2 regions of the Cupriavidus sp. MP-37 genome follow, and region 2 is predicted to be linked to the other one. Evidence: riboswitches for the same ligand, from Rfam matches in the RefSeq annotation. Region 2 holds a riboswitch; the other holds the start of a gene.
What was found. A riboswitch is a leader RNA that binds a small molecule or an ion and turns the genes downstream of it on or off. The one in region 2 is predicted to bind glycine.

Region 1 (10,758 bases), on a different replicon from region 2:
GTCGCCCTGTTGCGGGCCGAGTTCGCACAACCGCTACCGGTGGAACGTCTGGCGGCAACGGCCGGCATGAGCGCGTCTGCGTTTTACCAGCACTTCCGGGCTGCGACATCATTGTCGCCGCTACAGTTCCAGAAGCAGTTGCGCCTCATCGAGGCACGCCGGCTGATGACGACCGAAGGCATTTCGGCGAGCAACGCGGCGTTTTCCGTGGGCTATGAAAGCGTCCAGCAATTTACGCGCGAGTACCGGCGAATGTTCGGCCTGCCGCCGGCGAAAGACACGGATGCCGCCATGCATCAGGCCTACCCGGGCGGCCAGCCGATCAGACGGACGTGAGACCCCGCTTCGGCGAGATCCCGAATTTCCGCGTGTAGTCCCGCATCTGCCCGATTTGCTCAAGACCGTTGATCCAGTCGTACAGCTCTGTGACAACCTCCTGATGCTCGAAGCCGATGGCGCGCGCTGTCACGCCAAGCCGACGAGCCGCGACACAAGATGACTGACCGAGGGCTAATCGCAAGCTCGCGGCGGCGATTCGAACGAAGGCAGTCCCTTTCAACGGCCCGACGTGAGGGAATGCGGCAGCTAACGCGTTACGGTCAGAGCGGCCGCTCGTACGCTCTGCTTCCGTGCGCGTTCGTCATTAGGGCCACTCGCGATATTGCTTTGCGTCGAGATCGAACTTCGACGGATAATCGGATCAGACTTATCCTGGCTTTGGATCGCCCAGGCTAGGATGGATATCAAGGGCAGGCGCGGCGTCAGCGAGATCCGAGCCGATAATTAAGGTGCTCTGCGACGCCGCGTAAAGAAGGCCAAGGGCGCCCAGAATTCCGGCTCCCGAAGTAATGGTTAGGGCAATCGCGGTGCCGGCTCCGCCCATGCCGAGACCATCGGAAAAGACTCCTGTCATCAATGGTCCGACAGTTCCACCAAACGCGTTGATCACGAGGGCAAAGATGCCGATAGATTGGCCGCGCATGCGATTAGGCACGCTAAGCAACAGGGGGACCAGGAACAAGGCTTGGGTTGTCGACAGGAGCAGAACCAGCGGCGCATACAGGACTACGGCCAATACATAATTGCCGAGGAGCGGTGCAACGATTGCCAAGGGGACCATCATCGCAATCGATCCAACTATGACTCTCATGACAACTGGCAATGCACCGATTCGCTCGACATGCCTCGATGCGTAGATCTGAGCGAACACATTCCCGAGTACACCGGAAATCAGAAACGTGGAGCCAAGCACCAGGCCAGCGGTTTTAGGGTCAATGAGGAATTTGCGGATCACCACGGATGGAAACCACGCAGCATACGCAGTAGTAGCGAGAATGAAGAACGCAAACCCTAAAAAATACAATGGATAGAAGCGATCACGGGTAAGCAGAAAAAGGCATACAGCACTGAAACTCACTGGTTCTGTGGAATTACCGTCCAGTGTGGCTCGCAGTTCCCGGCGGCTCGGCTCTTTTACCATTGCCAGCACCAAGCTGGCGAGCAGCATGCCCGGTACACCCACTGCAACGAATACCCATTGCCACGCGTGAAGCCGCCCAATAATCGGCAGGGGACCGATTGCGAGAGAGGTGAACCAAGACAGCAATGCGCCACCCAGCAACAGCGCGCAGCCGCTACCGATTATCGGTCCAAGCATGAAAAGAGCAGTCGCGCGCGGAATATGCCGCGCCGGGAAAATATCGCCTACGACTGACAAGGCTGCGGGATGAAAGCCCGCTTCGGCGGCTGCCGTCCCGGCGCGCGCAATCACAAGCATCGGGAACACGCGGGAGAGTCCTGTGCAGGTCGTTGCCAACGACCATACAAAGATGCAGCCAGCAGCAAGCCGTACTCTATTAACACGGTCAGCGAGCCATGAAAGAGGAATACCAGCAATCAGATAGAATAATGTGAATGACAGACCCTGCAAAAGTCCTATCTCGGTATCGTTAAGATCAACCGTTGCCTTAATTGGCTGGACTAGAATACTGATGATCTGACGGTCTACATAGGAAAAGGCCATGCACACGAAGAAGAGCGTCGTGGTAATCCAGGCCCGTTTTGCGGAAATCTGCGTCATAGCTTTACGCCTCCTTCTCAACTGGTCGGTTTTCGTAGGCCGTCAGCCATTGATATACCACGTCGAAAATTTCGCTGCTGTTACGTTCGATCATCAGGCTATGCCCATTGCCTTCGATGCCGATATCTGGAAGCCACAAATGGGTTGCGCCAACATATTGGGCCACGGCTTCATCAACGCTTCTTGGATGTCTTGGATCGTCGCTGCCGGTAACCACGAGGCTTCTAATACGTCGGATCCGATCCGGCGATAAGACCTGCGGCGAACAACCACCAATGTTGAATCGTTCGTTCAATATTCTCGGGCTTTCCGGCACGATTGTTTTCTCATAAGCGTCAATGGCTTCGAGTGGGAAGTGCTTGCTGTTGGCCCAGTAGCGCCGGATGAATTCGCTGGAGAAATACACTGGCGCTGTTTCTGAATGATAAACAGGGTGGCCCAGATCTTCGCGGGCAGATAGTGCTTCAAATTCGAGGGGATCGGACGGCAGCACAGGAAGCAGATTGCCGGGGGGGCCGGGCGCAATACCCAAGATCGCACAAACGCTGTTGGGCCGTCTATCCGCCACAGCCCACGCCACGGTCCCTCCAGCGCTATGGGCAACCAAGGTCGCTGGCCCGATCTGATCCAACAAGTCGACGAGCGCAGTGATGACGGCATTCATCGACATGGTCGCAAAGTCATGGGGCGGTGGCGACCGGCCATGGCCCGGCCAGTCTACGACATAGGCCGTATATCCACTTTGAACAAAAAGGGAGGCCCAGCCCGGACGGCCGTCGGGCGTATGGCTATAGCACAAGCCGGTATGACCACCGCCGTGAATCAAGACGACAGGCGGGTGCTCTGACGCGCCGGACAATGGTGCCCAACGCTCCACATACATAGGGTGAGCGCTCGAACTCACATGAAATGAGGCACGAGCGTGACTGACGCTTTGCAGCACATTGTCTCCTTTATAATCCATTCGTTCCCCAATCTTTCGCGGGGGACAGACTTGGGATTAGTATCGCTGCCCGCCACTGAACGGGCCATTGCCAAATGTCGACGCCTCTCGTGCCGAAACGAGAACACCGATGGATTCGTGCCTGTGGTGTGGATGGGTGCAGTTGCTGATTCGCTTTCGCTGCGCAGCGCCGCCTGAGAGAAGAGAAAAGACCTTGCGCGAAAAGATGAGGGGCGTTATAGCGATCTCTACGGCGCTTCGGACGTGGGCGAGCCGGGGTTGCGATTAGGGAAAGCAGGAATGCCACAGACTATCAAGCAGCTTGATTTGACCTCGCTTCGACTGTTCAGAGCCGTGCAGGCGGAAGGCGGGGTCGTGCGGGCAGCGACAGCCGAGCATATCGCGCCTTCAGCAATAAGCCGGCGCATCTCGGAGCTGGAGAGTACCCTGGGTACCAAGCTTCTGTTTCGCGACTCGTCAGGGACGCGACTGACGCGCGCGGGCGAGGTCGTGCTGGCCTATGCGATGAAAATTGATGTCGATCTGCAGCGTATGATTGCGGAGATAACGCACGTTGACTCCAGCGTCTACGGAACCGTTCGCGTGCTCGCCAACCTCTCTTCGATGGTCCAGTTCGTTCCTCGAGATCTTGTGGCGCTGGAGGAGAAGTACCCCGACGTCGTAGTCAGTTTCGAGGAGCGACTGAGCGCCGGGATCATTCGCGGTGTTAGCGATGACGTTGCGGATGTCGGCATTACGCACATCGTTCATGAAGGATGCAAACTTTCGACTGTTCCTTATCGCCGGGAAGTATTCGCGCTGGTCGTAGCATCCGGACACCCATTGGCGAACAGTGAGGCGATCCGCTTTAGCGAGACACTCGGCTACGTCCACATTGGATTCCCGGAAGGGAGTGCGCTCGGACAAATTCTTGCAATGAAGGCGGGCGAACTCGGCCGCTTGCTAACATACCGTATTCGCGTTTCGAGCTTCGATTCGGCTTGCAGCCTAGTGGCAGCAAAGGCAGGCATCTGCATCATGCCAACGAGAGTAGCTGAGGTATATCGTTCGAGCTTACAGTTGAGAATCATTCCATTGTCAGATGACTGGGCGGCGCGCCATCTGATGCTTGTTTTCAAACGATATGACTCACTTTCCCTGCAGGCAAGAGCGTTTGTCGATTTTCTGAGCGCCAGAAGCAATGCCGATGACGATTCGCGCGACGATTAATTGAGACTGCCTTGATCTCGACCCATCTGTGTAGGCACCAGCGGTGCATCGACGACAACTGACACGCTGCAGATGGGCGCACAGATTCCAGTCGGCAGCGGAAGGATCCTGGCCTCTGCGGTTTCTTCACCGGTACGTAGCGATGTCATGGCGGACTTTCGGCGCCATGGACTTGCCGATGGTTATGACTATGCCCTGTCGAAGCGAACGGACGTGTACGCTGTGACGGTGTTCGACAAGGTTAGCGGAGAGGGCAGTGGCACCAGCTTTGCACGGGGTATGCGCCACAAATTTTAGGCTCTTCGACGAACTCCGGGGCTGGCAAAGTTGCTCCAATGTGCCTCTGCGCCGACGGCAAGCTCGAGATCGCGGAGCGGAACCCAAGGCGAGGTGTGATAGCACAGACCCACCATCACACCCCCCAACCGCTATTGCAACCGCTCTCGCTCAACCATCAGCCCATCAATCTGCATCTTCACCATGCCAAGCAGGCAAAGCGCGCTGAAGCAGCCCTCCGAGCTTTCGCTTTCATGATCCAGAAGTACAAGTACCCCTTCAATTCCTGCGCGAACCTGCTGCAGGCATTCGTTGGTCATTTCATCGATCGTTGCCATTGATTCCCCACTAGTGAAAGCGCGCCACTCATTTCCACATGAGGGCGGCGGGCCAGACAGCGAGGGTGGAAAGACCGGTCTAAGGTGGGGAACCGGTCAGCCTTGCGGCTGCCTCGCCCGGCCCGCCAGGGAGCCAGCTTGGTTCGTGCGAACACACAGGCGTTGCCCGTTACAAGCGCAACGCCTGTCCACCTTAAACATCCGGGCTTTCCACACCCGATCATCGGTGGTCCGATGACGCCACCAGTATTTCCTGTTGGTAGCGGGGAATCGATGAGAGATGTCGCATTTCCAGGGGCGCGCGAAGTTTGGATCCGGGCAACGGATTCAGAAATCGCTGACTCTTGAAATGCGCATGCGGGCTCTAATGCCCTACCGTCATTCCCGCGAAGGCGGGAACCCAGCGTCGTTAAAAGTCACTGGGTCCCCGCTTTCGCGGGGACGACAGTCACTTTACTGAACGGCATCAGCGTGCGGGCTTAGCCCTTTCCCTCCGAAGTTCAGGCTCGCGCCGGCGTCAGCGCAGCGCCTGTCACCATCGCCGGGGCACTCCCCATTGCCTGGTCCACCACCCCCGCCACCATATCCGCCGTCACCGCCGACAAGGTCCACCCCAGGTGCCCGTGGCCGGTGTTGTAGAAGATGCAGGCCGCGCGCCCGCGTCCCACGCGCGGCAGCATGTCCGGCATCATCGGCCGCAGTCCGGCCCATGGCACCACGCTGCGCGTGCTGACGCCGGGGAAGCACTGATGCACCCAGTCCACCAGTGGGCGGATGCGGTCGGCGCGGATGTCGCGGTTGGTGCCGTTGAACTCGGCGGTGCCGGCAACGCGGAAGCGGTCGTCGCCCAGGCGGCTGGTGACCAGCTTGGTTTCGTCGTCGAGCAGGCTGACCACCGGTGCCGCGGCGCGGCTGGCGTCGTCGGTCAGGTTGACCGTGATCGAATAGCCCTTGACCGGATAGATGTTGACGCGGTCGCCCAGCCCGGCGGCCAGTGCGCGGCTGGCGGTGCCGGCGCAGATCACGGCGCCGTCGAAGGTGGCACTGGTGCTGTCGTTGCCGTCCTGCACGGTGATGGTGGCGCGCCGGCCGTCGGTCTTGACCGCGCGCACGTCCTGGCCGTAGAGGCAGCGCACGCCCAGGCGCGCAATGGCGGCGGCCAGGCCGCTGGTGAACTTGTGGATGTCGCCGGTCGAATCGCTCTCGGTGAAGTAGCCGCCGTAGTAGGAGCCCGCCAGCGTCGGCTCGATCGCGCGCATTTCCTGCGGCGTCACCGCGCGCCGCTCCAGGCCGCCTTGCGCCAGCAGCGCCGAGACCCGGCTGGCATGCTCGAAGCCGGCGCGGTCGCGGTAGATGTGTAGGATGCCGGCGCGCTTCAGGTCGAAGTCGATGCCTTCCTGCGCCGCCCACGCAAACAGGTGCTCGCGCGCGGCGATGGCAAGGCGTGCGGTTTCGATGGTATTGCGGCGGTAGTTGGGAATCGACGCGATGAACTCGGCGAACCACGACAGCTTGTGCCAGCTGGGCCGGGGATTGACCAGCAGCGGCGCATCGTTGCGCAGCATCCATTTGATGCCCTTGACGAGGGTGGACCAGTGGGTCCAGACCTCGGCGTTGGAGGCGGAGAGCTGCCCCCCGTTGGCGAACGAGGTCTCCATGGCGGCATAGCGGTGCCGTTCGAACAGCGTGACGGAGAAGCCGCGCCGGGCCAGCGCGTAGGCCGTGGTGACACCAGTGATACCACCGCCGATGACAGCGATTGTCTTCATGATCTGCAGGATCCAGGAACGTCGAAGGGTAGGAGTCCGCACGCAACATGCGTGAAGGACGCCCCCTCTGTTCTGGACCTGAGAGATTCGCGACGCCTGGCAGCGGGGCGGGGCGCGCTTGCTCCTTCGGTATGCCGGGCGGACGATGGCGTCCGGCATTCTTCAGAGTGCACTGACGGGTGATGCCGGTCCTTTTGCCTGAGAGTTTCCGGGGCGGTTGCTCCTTCGGCGCCGTGCGCGGCGGGCGCCGCGACAGTCTCTCCCTGCATCACGCTGGCTGGAGGCCAGTCGGGGCAATGTAGTGACAAGGCCGGGTATTGGGTATGCGGGTTAACGCGGATATCCCCGGCGGCCCGCGTCGCTATGTCGCATCGGCGCGGATCGCCTCGGCCCATAAAATGTCAGCGCTCGCTATGCTGGAGGTGCGGGAGGTGCGCCTGATGCTACGCAGCACAGCGAGCCAAAAAGACGACAACAAGGTTTCCAGTGAAGAAAAATCGCATTGCGCTGGCCGTTTCGACAGTGCTGATGGGCCCCGCCGTGGCCGCCGCCCAGGCGGTGGAGGCGCCCGCGCCGCTGCAGGAGGTGGTGGTATCGGCCAGCACCGAACGCGGCGACACGCCGGCGATCCCGCCCAACACGCCGTCGCCGGCCTATGGCATCCGCAGCACGCGCATGGCTGACTTCAACGTGGTCAATACGGAAGACGCACTGAAGTACGCGCCCAACCTCGCCGTGCGCAAGCGCTTTATCGGCGATATGAATTCGATCATCTCGGTGCGCAGCACCAGTTCGCGCCAGTCGGCGCGCGGGCTGGTCTATGCGGACGGGCTGCTGCTGTCCAACCTGCTGGGCTCGGACTTCAGCTTCCCGCCGCGCTGGTCGCTGGTCAATGCCGCCGAGATCGAGCGCATGGACGTGCTGTACGGCCCGTATTCGGCGCTGTATCCGGGCAATTCGCTGGGCGCGACGGTGCTGATCACCACGCGCACGCCGGAGAAGTTCGAGGGCGATGCCAGCGTGCAGTGGTTCACCCAGCGCTTCAACCTGTACGGCACCCACGATAACTTCAACGGGGTGCATGCCAACGCCTATGTGGGCGACCGCGTTGGTGCGTTCTCGTGGCTGGTCAGCGTCGACCGGCAGGACAGCAAGAGCCAGCCGCTGAGCTTCTATACCGCGTCGCGCTCGACGCGGCCTGCGGGCGCGGCGGACACGCCGGTTTCCGGCGCCTATTTCGACCAGGACCAGAGCGGGCGCGACCGCGTGGTGATGGGCGTGAACAGCGAGGGCGTCACGCACACGGTACAGGACCAGCTCAAGCTCAAGCTTGGCTATGACATCACCAGCACGCTGCAGGCGCAGTTCACCGCCGCATACTGGCAGCAGGACCGCTCCAACACCACCGGCAGTTATCTGCGCGATGCCAGCGGCAATGTGGTCTCGGGCGGACCGGTGAACATCGGCGGCTACCAGTACGTGATTCCCGCCAACGCCTTTGCGCCCGGCAATGGCGAGGATGCGCGCTGGCTCTACGGCCTGTCGCTGCGCACGCGCAACCAGACCGGGTGGAACTTCTCCGGTGTGGCGTCGCTGTTCGATGTCAGCAAGGACGTGAGCCGCAGCGCCAACTCCGTCGGCAACGGACCGGGCACGGTCACCTATGGCGACGGCACCGGCTGGCGCACGCTCGACCTGAAGGCCGACTACCGCCCGCAGCGCCTGCAGGGCGGGCACTGGGTCACGTTCGGCTACCACTATGACAACTACCGGCTGAGCAACACCACCTACAACACCTCGGACTGGCGCGCGGCCACCATCACCGCGTTCAACAATGCCTTCACCGGCAAGACCGAGACCCAGGCGCTCTACGCGCAGGACGCCTGGTACTTCGCCGAGGACTGGAAGCTGATCCCCGGCTTGCGCTACGAGCACTGGCGCGCCTATGATGGCAGCCGCAGCCAGCCTGGCGTGCAGGTCGGCTATCCGGTGCGCAGCGAGTCCAACTGGTCGCCCAAGCTGGCGCTGGAGAAGGCGTTCGGGCAGGACTGGCTGGGCCGGCTGTCGCTGGGCCAGGCCTATCGCTACCCCACCGTCAGCGAGCTGTTCCAGGGGCGCATCACCGGCACGGCGCTGATCAACAACGACCCGAACCTGCGTCCGGAGCGCTCCTTCTCGAAGGACCTGACCTTCGAGCGCACGGTGGAGGCGTCGAGTTTCCGGGTCTCGCTGTACGAGGACGATATCCGCGATGCGCTGGTCAGCCAGACCAACACCACGGTATTTCCCACCGTCACCAGTTTCCAGAACGTCGACCGGGTGCGCACGCGTGGTATCGAGCTCGCCTATGACGGCCGCGACGTGCTGGTGCGCGGCTTCGACCTGTCGGCCAGCGGCGCCTACAACCATTCGAAGACGCTGGAGAACGCCAACAATCCGGCCTCGGTGGGCAAGTATTTCTACCGCATCCCGAAGTGGCGCGCCAACCTGGCCGGCACCTATCGCTTCACGCCGGCGTGGGCCGGCACGCTGGCGATGACCTATTCGGGCCGGCAGTACAATACGCTCGACAATTCCGATACCAACCCCGACACCTTCGGCGGCACCAGCAGCTTCCTGACCTTCGACGTCAAGGTGACCTACAAGCCGGCGCGCAATGTGCGGCTCGGGCTTGGCATCGACAACCTCACCGACCAGCGCTATTTCGTCTATCACCCGTACCCGGGGCGGACGTTCTACGCCGAGGCGAAACTTTCCTTCTGAGCACGTGAACACGCTGACTTCCACCATGCCAGGCGCCCGCTCCGCTGTCCGCGGCATCGTTGCCGGGCTGATCGCCTTTGCCGCGCTGGCGGCCGCCAGCGCAACCGCACAGACGCACGGCGGCCATGCCGGCCATGGTGGCCAGGCCAAGGCCGCGAAGATGAGCGAACTGGGCACCGGCGCCGCCTTCGACCGCGACGGCAAGCTGTGGATTGCCTACAAGGACGGTCCCCATGTCGCCGTGCGCGCGTCGACCGACTACGGCCGCAGCTTCGGCCCGGCGCGGCATGTCAACGGCACGCCGGAGCCGGTCGCCGCCGATCATGAAAGCCGCCCCAAGGTGGCCACCGGACCCGACGGGCAGGTCTACGTCACCTGGACCCAGCCGCTGCCCAAGCCTTGGACCGGCTTTATCCGCTTTGCGCGCTCCACCGACGGCGGCCAGACCTTTGCCGAGCCGCTGACGGTGCATGCCAACCGCGACCAGATCGCGCACCGCTTCGACGCGATCGCGGTGGACCCCGCCGGGCGGGTCTTCGTCAGCTGGATCGACAAGCGCGACGTGGCCGCGGCCGAGGCGCGCAAGCAGCCGTATGCCGGCGCCGCGATCTACTACGCCGTGTCGGCCGATCATGGCAAGACCTTCCAGGGCGACTACAAGATCGCCGACCAGTCGTGCGAATGCTGCCGCATCGCGCTGTCGCCCACGCCGGATGGCCGGATGCTGGCGCTGTGGCGCCATGTGTTCCCGCCCAACGCGCGCGACCACGCCCTGGCGCTGCTGGGCGCCGACGGCAAGGCCACGCCGATGCAGCGCGCCACCTTCGACGACTGGCGCATCGACGCGTGCCCGCACCACGGCCCCGGCGCTTCGGTGGCGCCCGACGGCACCGTGCACATGGTCTGGTTCAGCGTGCGCGCGGGCAAGCCGACGGTGTCGGTGGGGCGCTGGCGCGACGGCAAGCTGCAGGCGCAACGCCCGCTCGATGACGCGCGCGCGCAGCATGCCGATATCGTCGCGCTGAACGACAACGACATCGCGGTGGTGTGGAAATCGTTCGACGGCCAGCAGACGCGGCTCTCCGCCATGCTGTCGCACGATGGCGGCAAGACCTGGCAAACGCGCAAGCTGGCTGGCACGGAACGCGACTCCGACCAGCCGCACCTGCTGCAGCACGCCGGCCGCGCCTACGTGCTGTGGCGCACCGAGGCCGAGGGCTTCCAGGTCTTCGGGCTCGGGCAGGAGGGCGCATGATGCGATCGCGCCGCCAACTGTTCGCCGCCGCCGTTTCAGCCGCGCTTACCGCATGCGCGCTGATGCTCGGCAACGCCAATGCCGCCGACCGCGTCGCGATGTTC
Region 2 (10,758 bases):
GTCGCAGGCCACCACCACCACCTTCATGCCGGCCATCTGCGCCGATGCCGGGTTGGTGCCGTGCGCCGACGACGGGATCAGGCAGATGTCGCGGTGGCTCTCGCCGCGGCTGGCGTGGTAGGCGTGGATGATCAGCAGGCCCGCGTATTCGCCCTGCGAGCCGGCGTTGGGCTGCAGGCTGACCGCGGCGTAGCCGGTGGCGGCGCACAGCATGGCCTCGAGCTGGTCGATCATCTCGCGGTAGCCCACGGTCTGGTCCAGCGGCGCGAACGGGTGGATCTGGCTGAACTCGGGCCAGGTCACCGGGATCATCTCGCTGGTCGCGTTCAGCTTCATCGTGCACGAACCCAGCGGGATCATGGTGCGGTCCAGCGCCAGGTCCTTGTCGGCCAGCATGCGCAGGTAGCGCAGCATCTCGTGCTCGGCGTGGTGCGTGTTGAACACCGGGTGCGTCAGGTAGGCGCTGGTGCGCGCCAGCGCGGGCGGGAAGGCGTCCTGCGCGGCGGCCTCGAGCTTGTCGAAGTCGACCTCGGCGGGCAGCGGCTTGCCTTGCGTGAAGATCTCCCACAGTGCGACCACGTCGGCGCGGGTGGCGGTCTCGTCCAGCGAGATGCCGACGCGGGTGGCGCCGGCATGGCGCAGGTTGATGCCGCGCGCGGTGGCGGCGGCATGGATCGCGTCGGTGTTGAAGCCGGTTTCCAGCGTCAGCGTGTCGAAGAAGCTGGCATTGGTGCGCGCAAAGCCCAGCGCCTGCAGGCCGGCGGCCAACGTCGCGGTCAGGCGATGCACGCGCTGCGCGATGCGCTTCAGGCCTTGCGGGCCATGGTAGACCGCGTACATCGACGCCATCACCGCCAGCAGCACCTGCGCGGTACAGATGTTGGAGGTCGCCTTCTCGCGGCGGATATGCTGCTCGCGCGTCTGCAGCGCCAGGCGGTAGGCCTGGTTGCCCTGCGCGTCGATGGTCACGCCGACCAGCCGGCCGGGCATCGAGCGCTTGAACGCATCCTTCACCGCCATGTAGCCGGCGTGCGGGCCGCCAAAGCCCAGCGGCACGCCGAAGCGCTGCGAGTTGCCCACCGCCACGTCGGCGCCCCATTCGCCGGGAGCGGCGATCAGCGTCAGCGCCAGCAGGTCGGCGGCCGCCACCACCAGGCCGCCGGCGGCGTGCACGGCGTCGGCGATGGCGCGGTAGTCGTTGATGTCGCCGTTCACGCCCGGGTATTGCAGCAGCACGCCGAACGCGCCCGCGGCAGCGGCGTCGGCGGCGGGGCCGACCTTGACCTCGATGCCCAGCGGCAGCGCGCGCGTGCGTACCACTTCCAGCGTCTGCGGCAGCACGTCGTCGGCGACGAAGAAGATATTGGAGTCGTGCTTGTTCACGCGCTGCAGCAGCGTCATCGCTTCGGCGGCGGCGGTGCCTTCGTCCAGCATCGACGCGTTGGCGATATCCAGCCCGGTCAGGTCGGTGACCATCTGCTGGAAGTTCAGCATCGCTTCCAGGCGGCCCTGCGAGATCTCGGGCTGGTACGGCGTATAGGCGGTGTACCAGGCGGGGTTCTCGAAGATATTGCGCAGGATGACGCCGGGCGTGATGGTGTTGAAGTAGCCCTGGCCGATAAAGCTCTTCAGGACCTTGTTCTTGCCCGCCAGCGCGCGCAGCTTTGCCAGCGCGGCCTCTTCGCTGAGCGGCTCGGTGAACTCGCCCATCGGCATGCCGTCGCGGCGGCGGATGGCGGCGGGGATGACGGCGTCGATCAGCGCGGCGCGGCTGTCATAGCCGAGCACCTTCAGCATGTGCTGCTGTTCGGGGGTATCGGGGCCGATATGGCGGGCGGCGAAGGCGTCGCGCGCCTCCAGTTCGGCCAGCGTGGGCCGGTTTGCTTGGGCGGCTTTCATGGGCAGCGGGGCGTTCATGGGCAAGAACCTCGTGGTGGGCGCCGGCGGCAGGTGGTCAGCCGTGCCGCGGCGCCGCGAATGCGGTGTGCCGGTCCCTGGCGCGGGACCGGCGGGCGATCAGGCGCCGACGCTGGCCTTGTAGGCGTCGGCCGACATCAGGCCGTTGACGTCGTCGCCGTTGGCCGGCTTGAGCTTGAACAGCCACGCGTCGAAGGCGTTGGCGTTGACGCTTTCCGGCGCCGCGGTGGCGGCTTCGTTGACGGCGATGACTTCGCCGGCCACCGGTGCGTAGATGTCGGACGCGGCCTTCACCGATTCCACCACCGCCAGCGCGTCGCCGGCACCGACCGACTTGCCCACTTCGGGCAGTTCCAGGAAGACGATGTCGCCCAGCGCGTCCTGGGCATGGTCGGTGATGCCGATGGTGAGCGTGCCGTCGGCTTCGACGCGCACCCACTCATGCGACTCGGTGTACTTGAGGTCAGCGGGGAAATTCATGAAGGTTCTCCGGATTCAGATCTGTTTCTTGTTGGGTGATGCCTGCCCGGCAACGCTGCCGGCAGGCGAGGGCGACCGTTGGGTGAGCGGGGCTTGCCCTTAGCTCACGAGTGCCTTGCCATGACGCACAAACGGCAGTTTAACCACAGTCGCGTTGAGTTTGCGGTCGCGGATCTCCACCTGCACGGTGTCGCCTACGTTCACGCCCCGGGGCAGGCGCGCGAACGCAATCGATTGCGACAGCGAGGGGCTGAAGGTGCCGCTGGTGATTTCACCGTCACCGGCGGGGGTGATGACCTTCTGGTGGGCGCGCAGCACGCCGCCCGCTTTTCCTTCCGTCGGACGCAGGATCAGGCCGAGGAACTGCTGGCGTTGCCCGTTGGCGGCCAGCGCCGCCTTGCCGGTGAAGTCGCGCTCGCTCTGCAGGTCGACGGTCCAGGCCAGGCCCGCGTCCAGCGGCGAGACCTTGATATCCATGTCCTGCCCGTACAGGTTCATGCCGGCTTCCAGGCGCAGCGTGTCGCGCGCGCCCAGGCCCGCCGGGCGCACGCCGGCGGCATTCAGTTTCTCCCACAGGCCGGCGACGCTGGCGGCGGGCACCACCAGTTCGAAGCCGTCTTCGCCGGTGTAGCCGGTGCGCGCCACCATCACTTCGCCGAGGGCGGGGTCCTGCACTACCACGGCGTTGAACGGCTTGAGCGTGTCGGAAGGCTGGGTCGACGGGAAGGTGCTCCACACCTTGGCGCGGGCGTTGGGGCCCTGCACCGCGACGATGGCCAGCGGCTGCACGCCCGCGGGCGCGACATCTTCACGGCGCGGCGTGATGGTCACGCCGCTGCCGGTGGCGTCGTTGCGGGCGCGGATCCAGTCGATATCGCCCACCGCGGTGCTGGCATTGACCACCAGGCGGAAACGGTCCTCGGCGAAGAAATAGACGATCAGGTCGTCGATGACGCCGCCGTTCTCGTCGAGCATGCAGGAATAGAGCGCCTTGCCGGGGGTCTGCAGCTTGTCGACGTTGTTGGCCAGCAGGCCGCGCAGGAAGCTGCGGGTATTGGCGCCGGCGAGATCGACCACGCACATGTGCGAGACGTCGAACATGCCGGCATCGTTGCGCACGGCATGGTGCTCTTCGATCTGCGAGCCATAGTTGACCGGCATGTCCCAGCCGCCGAAGTCGACCATGCGGGCGCCGAGGGCGCGGTGGATAGCGTTGAGGGGCGTGGCCTGGAGCGTCATGGAATCCTCGGGGGCAGTCTCGGTTGGCGAAAACAAAAAAGGGTCATCCGCCGCAACGATCGCTACGCCGATATGGCAAGCAATCCGCTGCGGCGGATGACCCCTCTGTCCTCGATACCTGAGAGATTACGAGGCGGATCCAATCGATCCCAGCCTCGCGCGCCCCTTCGGTGGACACGCTCGCCACGAATGGCGGGTGCCGCTCTCCAGAGTGCGGCATGCATCGTGTGCATGTTGCATGCCGATCCGACCGGTCCGTGGTGCCTGAGAGTTTTCGGGTGATACCCCTTCGGCGGCGCAGGCGATGCGCGCTCTCCCGGTCGGATGCGCGCAATGTACGGGAGGCCCCGGCCTTTGTCAAACCACGGCAGGGGCCCGCCGTACCCGACGCTGCGCGGCCGGGCTTACTTCTTCTTGTCGTCGGTGACGACGTTGCCGATCACGCCGCCCACGGCCGCGCCGCCCAGCGTACCCAGCGCGCTGCCGTCGGTCAGGATGGCGCCGCCCACCGCGCCGGCACCGGCACCGATGGCGGTATTACGTTGTTTCGGGGTCATGTCCGCGCAACCGGCAAAGGCCGCGACCGTCATGCCGATCAGGGTCACCTTGGTCAAACTTTGCAGGGTTTTCATTGTTGGCTCCGATGTGATGATCTGTGCATGCCCGCGCGGCCCGGCGGACCGGGGGACACACTGGTTAGAGTGTCGCGTTATGCCATTGGCTCCGGTCTTTACGAAGTGTTACGCCAGTGACACAGCCAGGCCGGCGCGCGCGGCGTGCGCTGACTGACCAGCCGTGGCGCGCGTGTTAACATCGGCAGCTTTGCCGCGGTCCGTTGCCCGGTTGCCGGCAACTCCCGCCGTTCCCCGTCGATTCCGCCGCTGCCCCCAAACGCCCGCTCCGCCTCCCCGCATGACCCATGGCCTGAACCCCGCCCAATCCGAAGCCGTCCGCTACCTCGACGGGCCTTGCCTGGTGCTGGCCGGCGCGGGCTCCGGCAAGACCCGGGTGATCACGCAGAAGATCGCGCATCTGATCGAGGACAAGGGCTTCGAGCCGCGCCATATCGCCGCCGTCACATTTACCAACAAGGCGGCCAAGGAGATGCAGGAGCGCATCGCCAAGCTGATGGAGGGCAAGACCACGCGCGAGGGCAAGCGCATTCCGCTCAGGCAGCTGACGGTCTGCACCTTCCACTCGCTGGGCGTGCAGATCCTGCGCATGGAAGCCGAGCACGTCGGCCTGAAGCCGCAGTTCTCGATCATGGATTCGGACGACTGCTTCGGCCTGATCCAGGAGCAGCTGGGCACCACCGACAAGAAGCTGATCCGCGGCGTGCAAAGCACGATCTCGCTGTGGAAGAACGGCATGGTCGACCCCGAGGCCGCGATCGCGCAGGCCGCCAACGCAGACGAGCACCAGGCCGCGCTGGTCTACCGCAACTACGTCGCCACGCTGAACGCGTACCAGGCGGTGGATTTCGACGACCTGATCCGCCTGCCGGCAGAGCTGTTCGCGCGCGATGAAGCGGTCCGGCTCAAGTGGCAGAACCGCCTGCGCTACTTCCTGGTCGACGAATACCAGGACACCAACGCCTGCCAGTACCAGCTGCTCAAGCTGCTGGCGGGCGGCTCGCACCTGCGCGCGCCGGCCTTCACCGCGGTGGGCGACGACGACCAGGCCATCTACGGCTGGCGCGGCGCCACGCTCGACAACCTGCGCGGGCTGCAGACCGATTTCCCGGACCTGAAGGTGATCAAGCTGGAGCAGAACTACCGCTCCACCGTGCGCATCCTGGAAGCGGCCAACGCCGTCATCGCCAACAATCCCAAGCTGTTCGACAAGAAGCTGTGGAGCGAGCACGGCATGGGCGACCCCATCGCCATCCATCCGATGAACGACGAGGAGCACGAGGCCGAGTCGGTGGTGTTCCGCCTGTCGGCGCACAAGTTCGAGCGCCGCGCGCAGTTCCGCGACTACGCCATCCTGTACCGCGGCAACCACCAGGCCAGGCTGTTCGAGCAGATCTTGCGGCGCGAGCGCATCCCGTATGTGCTGTCCGGCGGCCAGAGCTTCTTCGACAAGGCCGAGATCAAGGACATCTGCGCCTACCTGCGCCTGATCGCCAATCCCGACGACGATCCCGCCTTTATCCGCGCCATCACCACGCCGCGCCGCGGCGTCGGCAACACCACGCTGGAAGTGCTGGGCACCTTCGCCGGCCAGGCCAAGGTGTCGCTGTTCGAGGCGGCGATGATGGGCGGCATCGAGGGCAAGCTGCAGCCGCGCCAGCTGGAACCGCTGCGCGTGTTCTGCGAATCGATGGTGCGGCTGGCCGACCGCGCGGCCAAGGACCCGGCCACCGAGGTCCTCGACGACCTGATGGCCGGCATCCACTACGAGGCCTACCTGTACGACAGCTTCGACGAACGGCAGGCGCAGTCGCGCTGGACCAATACCCTGGAATTCCTCGACTGGCTCAAGCGCAAGGGCACCAAGCCCGAGGGCGCGGACGGCGGGGAAGCCACCGGCTTCGACACCGCCGACGGCTTCGGCAGCGAAGGCAAGAACCTGCTGGAACTGACCCAGACCGTGGCGCTGATGAGCATGCTGGAAGGCCGCGAGGAAGACCCCGACGCGGTGCGGCTGTCGACGCTGCATGCGTCCAAGGGGCTGGAATATCCGCATGTGTTCCTGGTCGGCGTGGAAGAAGGCATCCTGCCCCACTGCCGCGAGGACGAGGACATGAGCGACGAAAAGATCGAGGAAGAGCGGCGCCTGATGTACGTGGGCATTACGCGCGCGCAGCGCAGCCTGCATGTCAGCTGGTGCAAGAAGCGCAAGCGCGCGCGCGAGACCTATTCGTGCCAGCCGTCCCGCTTTATCGGCGAGATGAAGCTGGAAGAGGCGCCCGCGCCGGTCGACGCGACCCCGGCGATGAGCCCCAAGGACCGCCTTGGCGCGCTCAAGGCGCTGCTCGGCAACGGTGGTAATGGTGGTAATGGCGGCAAGGCGGCCGCCGGCTGAGCCGCCGCGGCGCTATCGCATCGCTAGCGTGCGCCCGACACCGCCAGCGTGACGTACTGCGAGCCGCGCTGCCCGCGGCTGAAGTCGAGCGTGAAGTCGCCCACGTCGACGCGCCCCTGCAGCACGCGCCGCAGTTCCGCCGGCCCGCCCGTGCGCACGCCCTGCAGCGCCCGCGCCAGCCACGCGGCGCCGATATAACCGGCCAGCGTCGCCGGCGACGGCGGCTCGTCCAGGTACTGCTTCATGCGCGCCACGTGTTCCTTTACCACCCGCAACGTGGCTTGCTGCGGGCCCGGCGCCACCTGGGTCAGCAACATGCCGCCGGCGTAGCCGCGGCCCAGGATCTCGCGCGCGGCATTGGCACTGACGGACGACAGCCCCACCAGGAACCCGTACCACCCCTGCGCCGCCAGCGCCCGGCCCAGTTCGGCATAGGCCAGGGTGTCGCCGGCGACGATCACCGCGCCCGGACGCGTTGCGGCAATGCGCCGCGCCGCCGCTTCGCCGGTGCCTTCCAGCAGCACGGCGCGGGTGCCCGTCTGCGCCTCCAGCCGGGCCAGCGACGACACCGCAAAATCCGGCGCCACGGCCAGCGCGATGTGCGTCAGCCCGTAGCCGCGCAACTGTTGCGCGGCGGCGTCCAGTTCGGCCTGATAGTCGGCCCGGGTGAACCAGACGTTGTCGGCGGCCAGCGCCAGCCCCGACAGCGGCGCGACGATCTGCATGCCGCGCCGGGCCAGCTCGGACGATGACGCCAGCACCGGCAGCAGCCGGTCGCCGGGGCCGAACAGCAGCCCGGCATGCTCGGTGTCGGCCAGCGCCACCGCCTGCGCCAGCGCGCGGCGCGGATCCGGGTCCGCATCGCGCACCACGTGCTGGATCCGCACCGGACCGCCGGCGGCATTGGCGGCGTCGAACATGACCTTGGCCCCGGCGAGGTAGTCGCGGGCCAGGTCGGACTGCGCGCCGTTGCGGTCGACCAGATGCCCGACCACCACCGTGCGCGGCGCCTGCGCCAGGGTGGGAAGCACCGGCACGGCGGGCAGCGCCAGCGCCATGCCGGTGGCGGCAAGCAACCGGCGCCGGCAGACGTCTGCCGGCGGCTGGCCGCGCAGCGGTGGGTACGGCGCGGGCGTGGTGGATCGGCGGGAAAGCGACATGGCTGGGGATCAGGACGGATCGCGCGCGGGCGCGGTGGCGCGCAGCGTACCCGGCCTCCATGACGCCAATGTGACGTACGCGCGCGTGTCGGTAGGAAGCGAAGGCAGTGGCTCAGGCCCGCGCTTGACGGCGGTCAAGCTGCGGGCGCCGGCCCGGTCCTACGATGACGTGTCGCACACCCATTCCCCCGCGCCCCCATGAACCCGTCTGCCATGACTTCCCCCGCGCTCGACCGCCGCGCGCTCTCCGATTTCCGCGCGCTGGCCGGCCGCATCGACGGCAACGGTCCGCGCTATACCTCGTACCCGACCGCCGACCGCTTCCACACCGGTCCCGACCTGTCGCTGTACCACGACGCGCTCGACGCGTGCCGTGCCGACGCGTCGGCGCCGCTGTCGCTATACCTGCATATCCCGTTCTGCGAGAACATCTGCTACTACTGCGGCTGCAACAAGATCATTACCCGCGACCACGGCCGCAGCGCGCGCTACGTCAGCTACCTGGGCCGCGAGATGGCGCTGGTCGCCGGGCGGCTGGGCGCGCGCCGGCAGGTAATCCAGTCGCACTGGGGCGGCGGCACGCCGACCTTCCTCAACCCGGAGGAAATGCGGCGCGTGATGGCACTGCTGAACACCCATTTCACGCTGGCGGCCGAGGGCGAGCATTCGATCGAGATCGATCCGCGCCGCGTCGACCACGACCGCATGGCGCTGCTGGCCGAGCTGGGCTTCAACCGGGTCAGCCTGGGCGTGCAGGATTTCGACCCCGAGGTGCAGCAGGCCATCCACCGCATCCAGCCGTTCGAAGAGACCCGCGCCGTGGTCGATGCCGCGCGGGCGCTGGGCTTCCGCTCGGTCAGCCTGGACCTGATCTACGGCCTGCCGCACCAGACCGCGGCGCGCTTCGGCCGCACCATCGACCAGGTGCTGGCGCTGCGGCCCGACCGCCTTTCGGTCTACAGCTACGCCCACCTGCCGCATGTGTTCAAGCCCCAGCGCCGCATCGACGAACAGGCGTTGCCGCCGGCCGGCGAGAAGCTCGACATCCTGGTCTCCACGATCGAGCGGCTGAGCGCCGAGGGCTACGTCTATATCGGCATGGACCACTTCGCGCTGCCCGACGACGACCTCGCCGTGGCGCAGCGCGAGGGCCGGCTGCAGCGCAACTTCCAGGGCTATTCGACGCACGCCGGCTACGACCAGATCGGGCTCGGCATCTCGGCCATCGGCGCGATCGCGGGGCGCTACGTGCAGAACGCGCGCACGCTCGACGATTACTACGGCGCGCTCGACCAGGACCGCCTGCCGCTGGCGCGCGGCGTGGCGATGACGGCCGACGACCACCTGCGGCGCGAGATCATCGGCGACCTGATGTGCAACGGCGTACTCGACCTCGCCGGCATCGAGGCGCGCCACGGCATCGATTTCAACCGGACCTTTGCCGCGGAACTCGCCGAGCTGGGCCGCCTCGCCGCGGACGGGCTGGTGCGCTGCGAGCCCGGCCACATCACCGTGACGCCGCTGGGCCGGCTGCTGGTGCGCCGCGTGGCGATGGCATTCGACCGCTACTTGCGCGACGACGCCGCCCGAACTGCCGACAACAGCAACCGCGCCGCCAACGATGGCGCCAAGCCGATCCGCATCGTGCCGCGCTACTCGCGCGTGGTGTAGCGGGCAACCTCGGCCCCGGGCAGGACGAAAAAAAACCCGCGCAAGGCGGGTTTTTTGTCAGGGCGGAGCCGGCTTACCTGGCGGCGTTGGCCATGTAGTCCGACGCGGCGATCACGTCGGCGTCCGGGCCGGTATAGCCGCCCTTGGGCGGCATCACGCCCTTGCCCTTGAGCGCGAAATTGTGGACCGCATCCATGCCTTCCTTCAGGCGCGGCGCCCAGGCGGCCTTGTCGCCAAACTTGGGCGCACCGGCCACGCCGGCGGCGTGGCAGGCGGCGCAGACCTGTTCGTAGACCTTCTTGCCCACTTCGGCCGAGGCAGCTGCCGGCGCGGCAGCGGCGGCCGGTGCGGGTGCGGCAGCGGCCGCCGGAGCAGCGGGGGCCGGAGCCGGAGCCGCCGCAGCAGCCGGAGCGGCCGCTTCAGGAGCTGCGGCAGTGGCCGGCGCGGCAGCGGCCGGGGCAGCCGGCTCGGGGAACTTGGCGCCGCCGGCGTCGGCCAGGTAGACCACGGCGCGGGCCAGTTCGTAGTCGGTGTAGTCGTCAGGCGTGCTGCCGGCGCGCGGCGGCATCGCGCCCTTGCCGTTGAGCACCGACTTCATCAGGCCCTCGAAGCCCTGGCCGATACGCGCGGTCCAGTCGCCGGCGGTACCGTGCTTGGGCGCACCCGCCGCGCCGGTGGCGTGGCAGGCGGCGCAAATTTCCTTGTAGACCTGTTCGCCGGTCTTGAACACGCGCGGCGCGTTGGGGTCCTTGATTTCGAGCGAGGCGACCGGCTTGATGCGGTCGTTGACGGCTTCGGCGGCGGTGCTGGCGCCGGCGCTTTCGGTCGAGCCGTGTCCGACGAAGTTGACCAGCAGGATGATCACGATGATCGGCACCAGGAACGCCGCGATCACGACTGCGATCAACTGCTTCGGGGTTTTGATGGGAGACTCGTGTTCGGGGTGTTCGTTGTGGACGTCGCTCATACAGAACTCTCAGTTTTGCAGGAAACCTTCTGGCCGCTTACGCTCGGCTTGCTTTTTCTGGCCCTGGCGTGGCCCTTCGCTGACCACTATCCGGCCCCATCCGGACCGCCCGCGCTCCCCTGCGGCCCTTGCCTGACTTGGGTCTGTTGCCATTTGCGTACCTCGGACTGTCTCCCGGACCGGGGCCCGATTGTCGCCGACAACCAGCCGCCCGGATTTGACCCCGGTCGACTCGCTGCGCCGACGGCGCGACGGGCACGATTTGACGCAAATAGCTGGCGATTATAGCGCCAAAGC

Region 1: another riboswitch for glycine. It lies ahead of LIN44_RS21945 (D-amino acid dehydrogenase); the one in region 2 lies ahead of gcvT (glycine cleavage system aminomethyltransferase GcvT).

What each region holds. Positions count from the first base shown of each region.
Region 1 is NZ_CP085345.1:1,201,582-1,212,339, reverse strand. Features, by position in the region: gene LIN44_RS21970 (AraC family transcriptional regulator) at 1-336, shown strand, start outside; gene LIN44_RS21965 (MFS transporter) at 707-2,080, opposite strand; gene LIN44_RS21960 (alpha/beta fold hydrolase) at 2,085-3,044, opposite strand; gene LIN44_RS21955 (LysR substrate-binding domain-containing protein) at 3,324-4,253, shown strand; gene LIN44_RS21950 (DUF1484 family protein) at 4,682-4,867, opposite strand; gene LIN44_RS21945 (D-amino acid dehydrogenase) at 5,368-6,678, opposite strand; glycine riboswitch at 6,694-6,812, opposite strand; glycine riboswitch at 6,813-6,911, opposite strand; gene LIN44_RS21940 (TonB-dependent receptor) at 7,123-9,399, shown strand; gene LIN44_RS21935 (sialidase family protein) at 9,404-10,654, shown strand; gene LIN44_RS21930 (hypothetical protein) at 10,651-10,758, shown strand, end outside.
Region 2 is NZ_CP085344.1:375,958-386,715, forward strand. Features, by position in the region: gene gcvP (aminomethyl-transferring glycine dehydrogenase) at 1-1,917, opposite strand, end outside; gene gcvH (glycine cleavage system protein GcvH) at 2,017-2,397, opposite strand; gene gcvT (glycine cleavage system aminomethyltransferase GcvT) at 2,497-3,636, opposite strand; glycine riboswitch at 3,732-3,856, opposite strand; glycine riboswitch at 3,878-3,965, opposite strand; gene LIN44_RS01745 (glycine zipper 2TM domain-containing protein) at 4,041-4,268, opposite strand; gene LIN44_RS01750 (UvrD-helicase domain-containing protein) at 4,549-6,663, shown strand; gene LIN44_RS01755 (ABC transporter substrate-binding protein) at 6,687-7,823, opposite strand; gene hemN (oxygen-independent coproporphyrinogen III oxidase) at 8,022-9,494, shown strand; gene LIN44_RS01765 (cytochrome c5 family protein) at 9,568-10,461, opposite strand.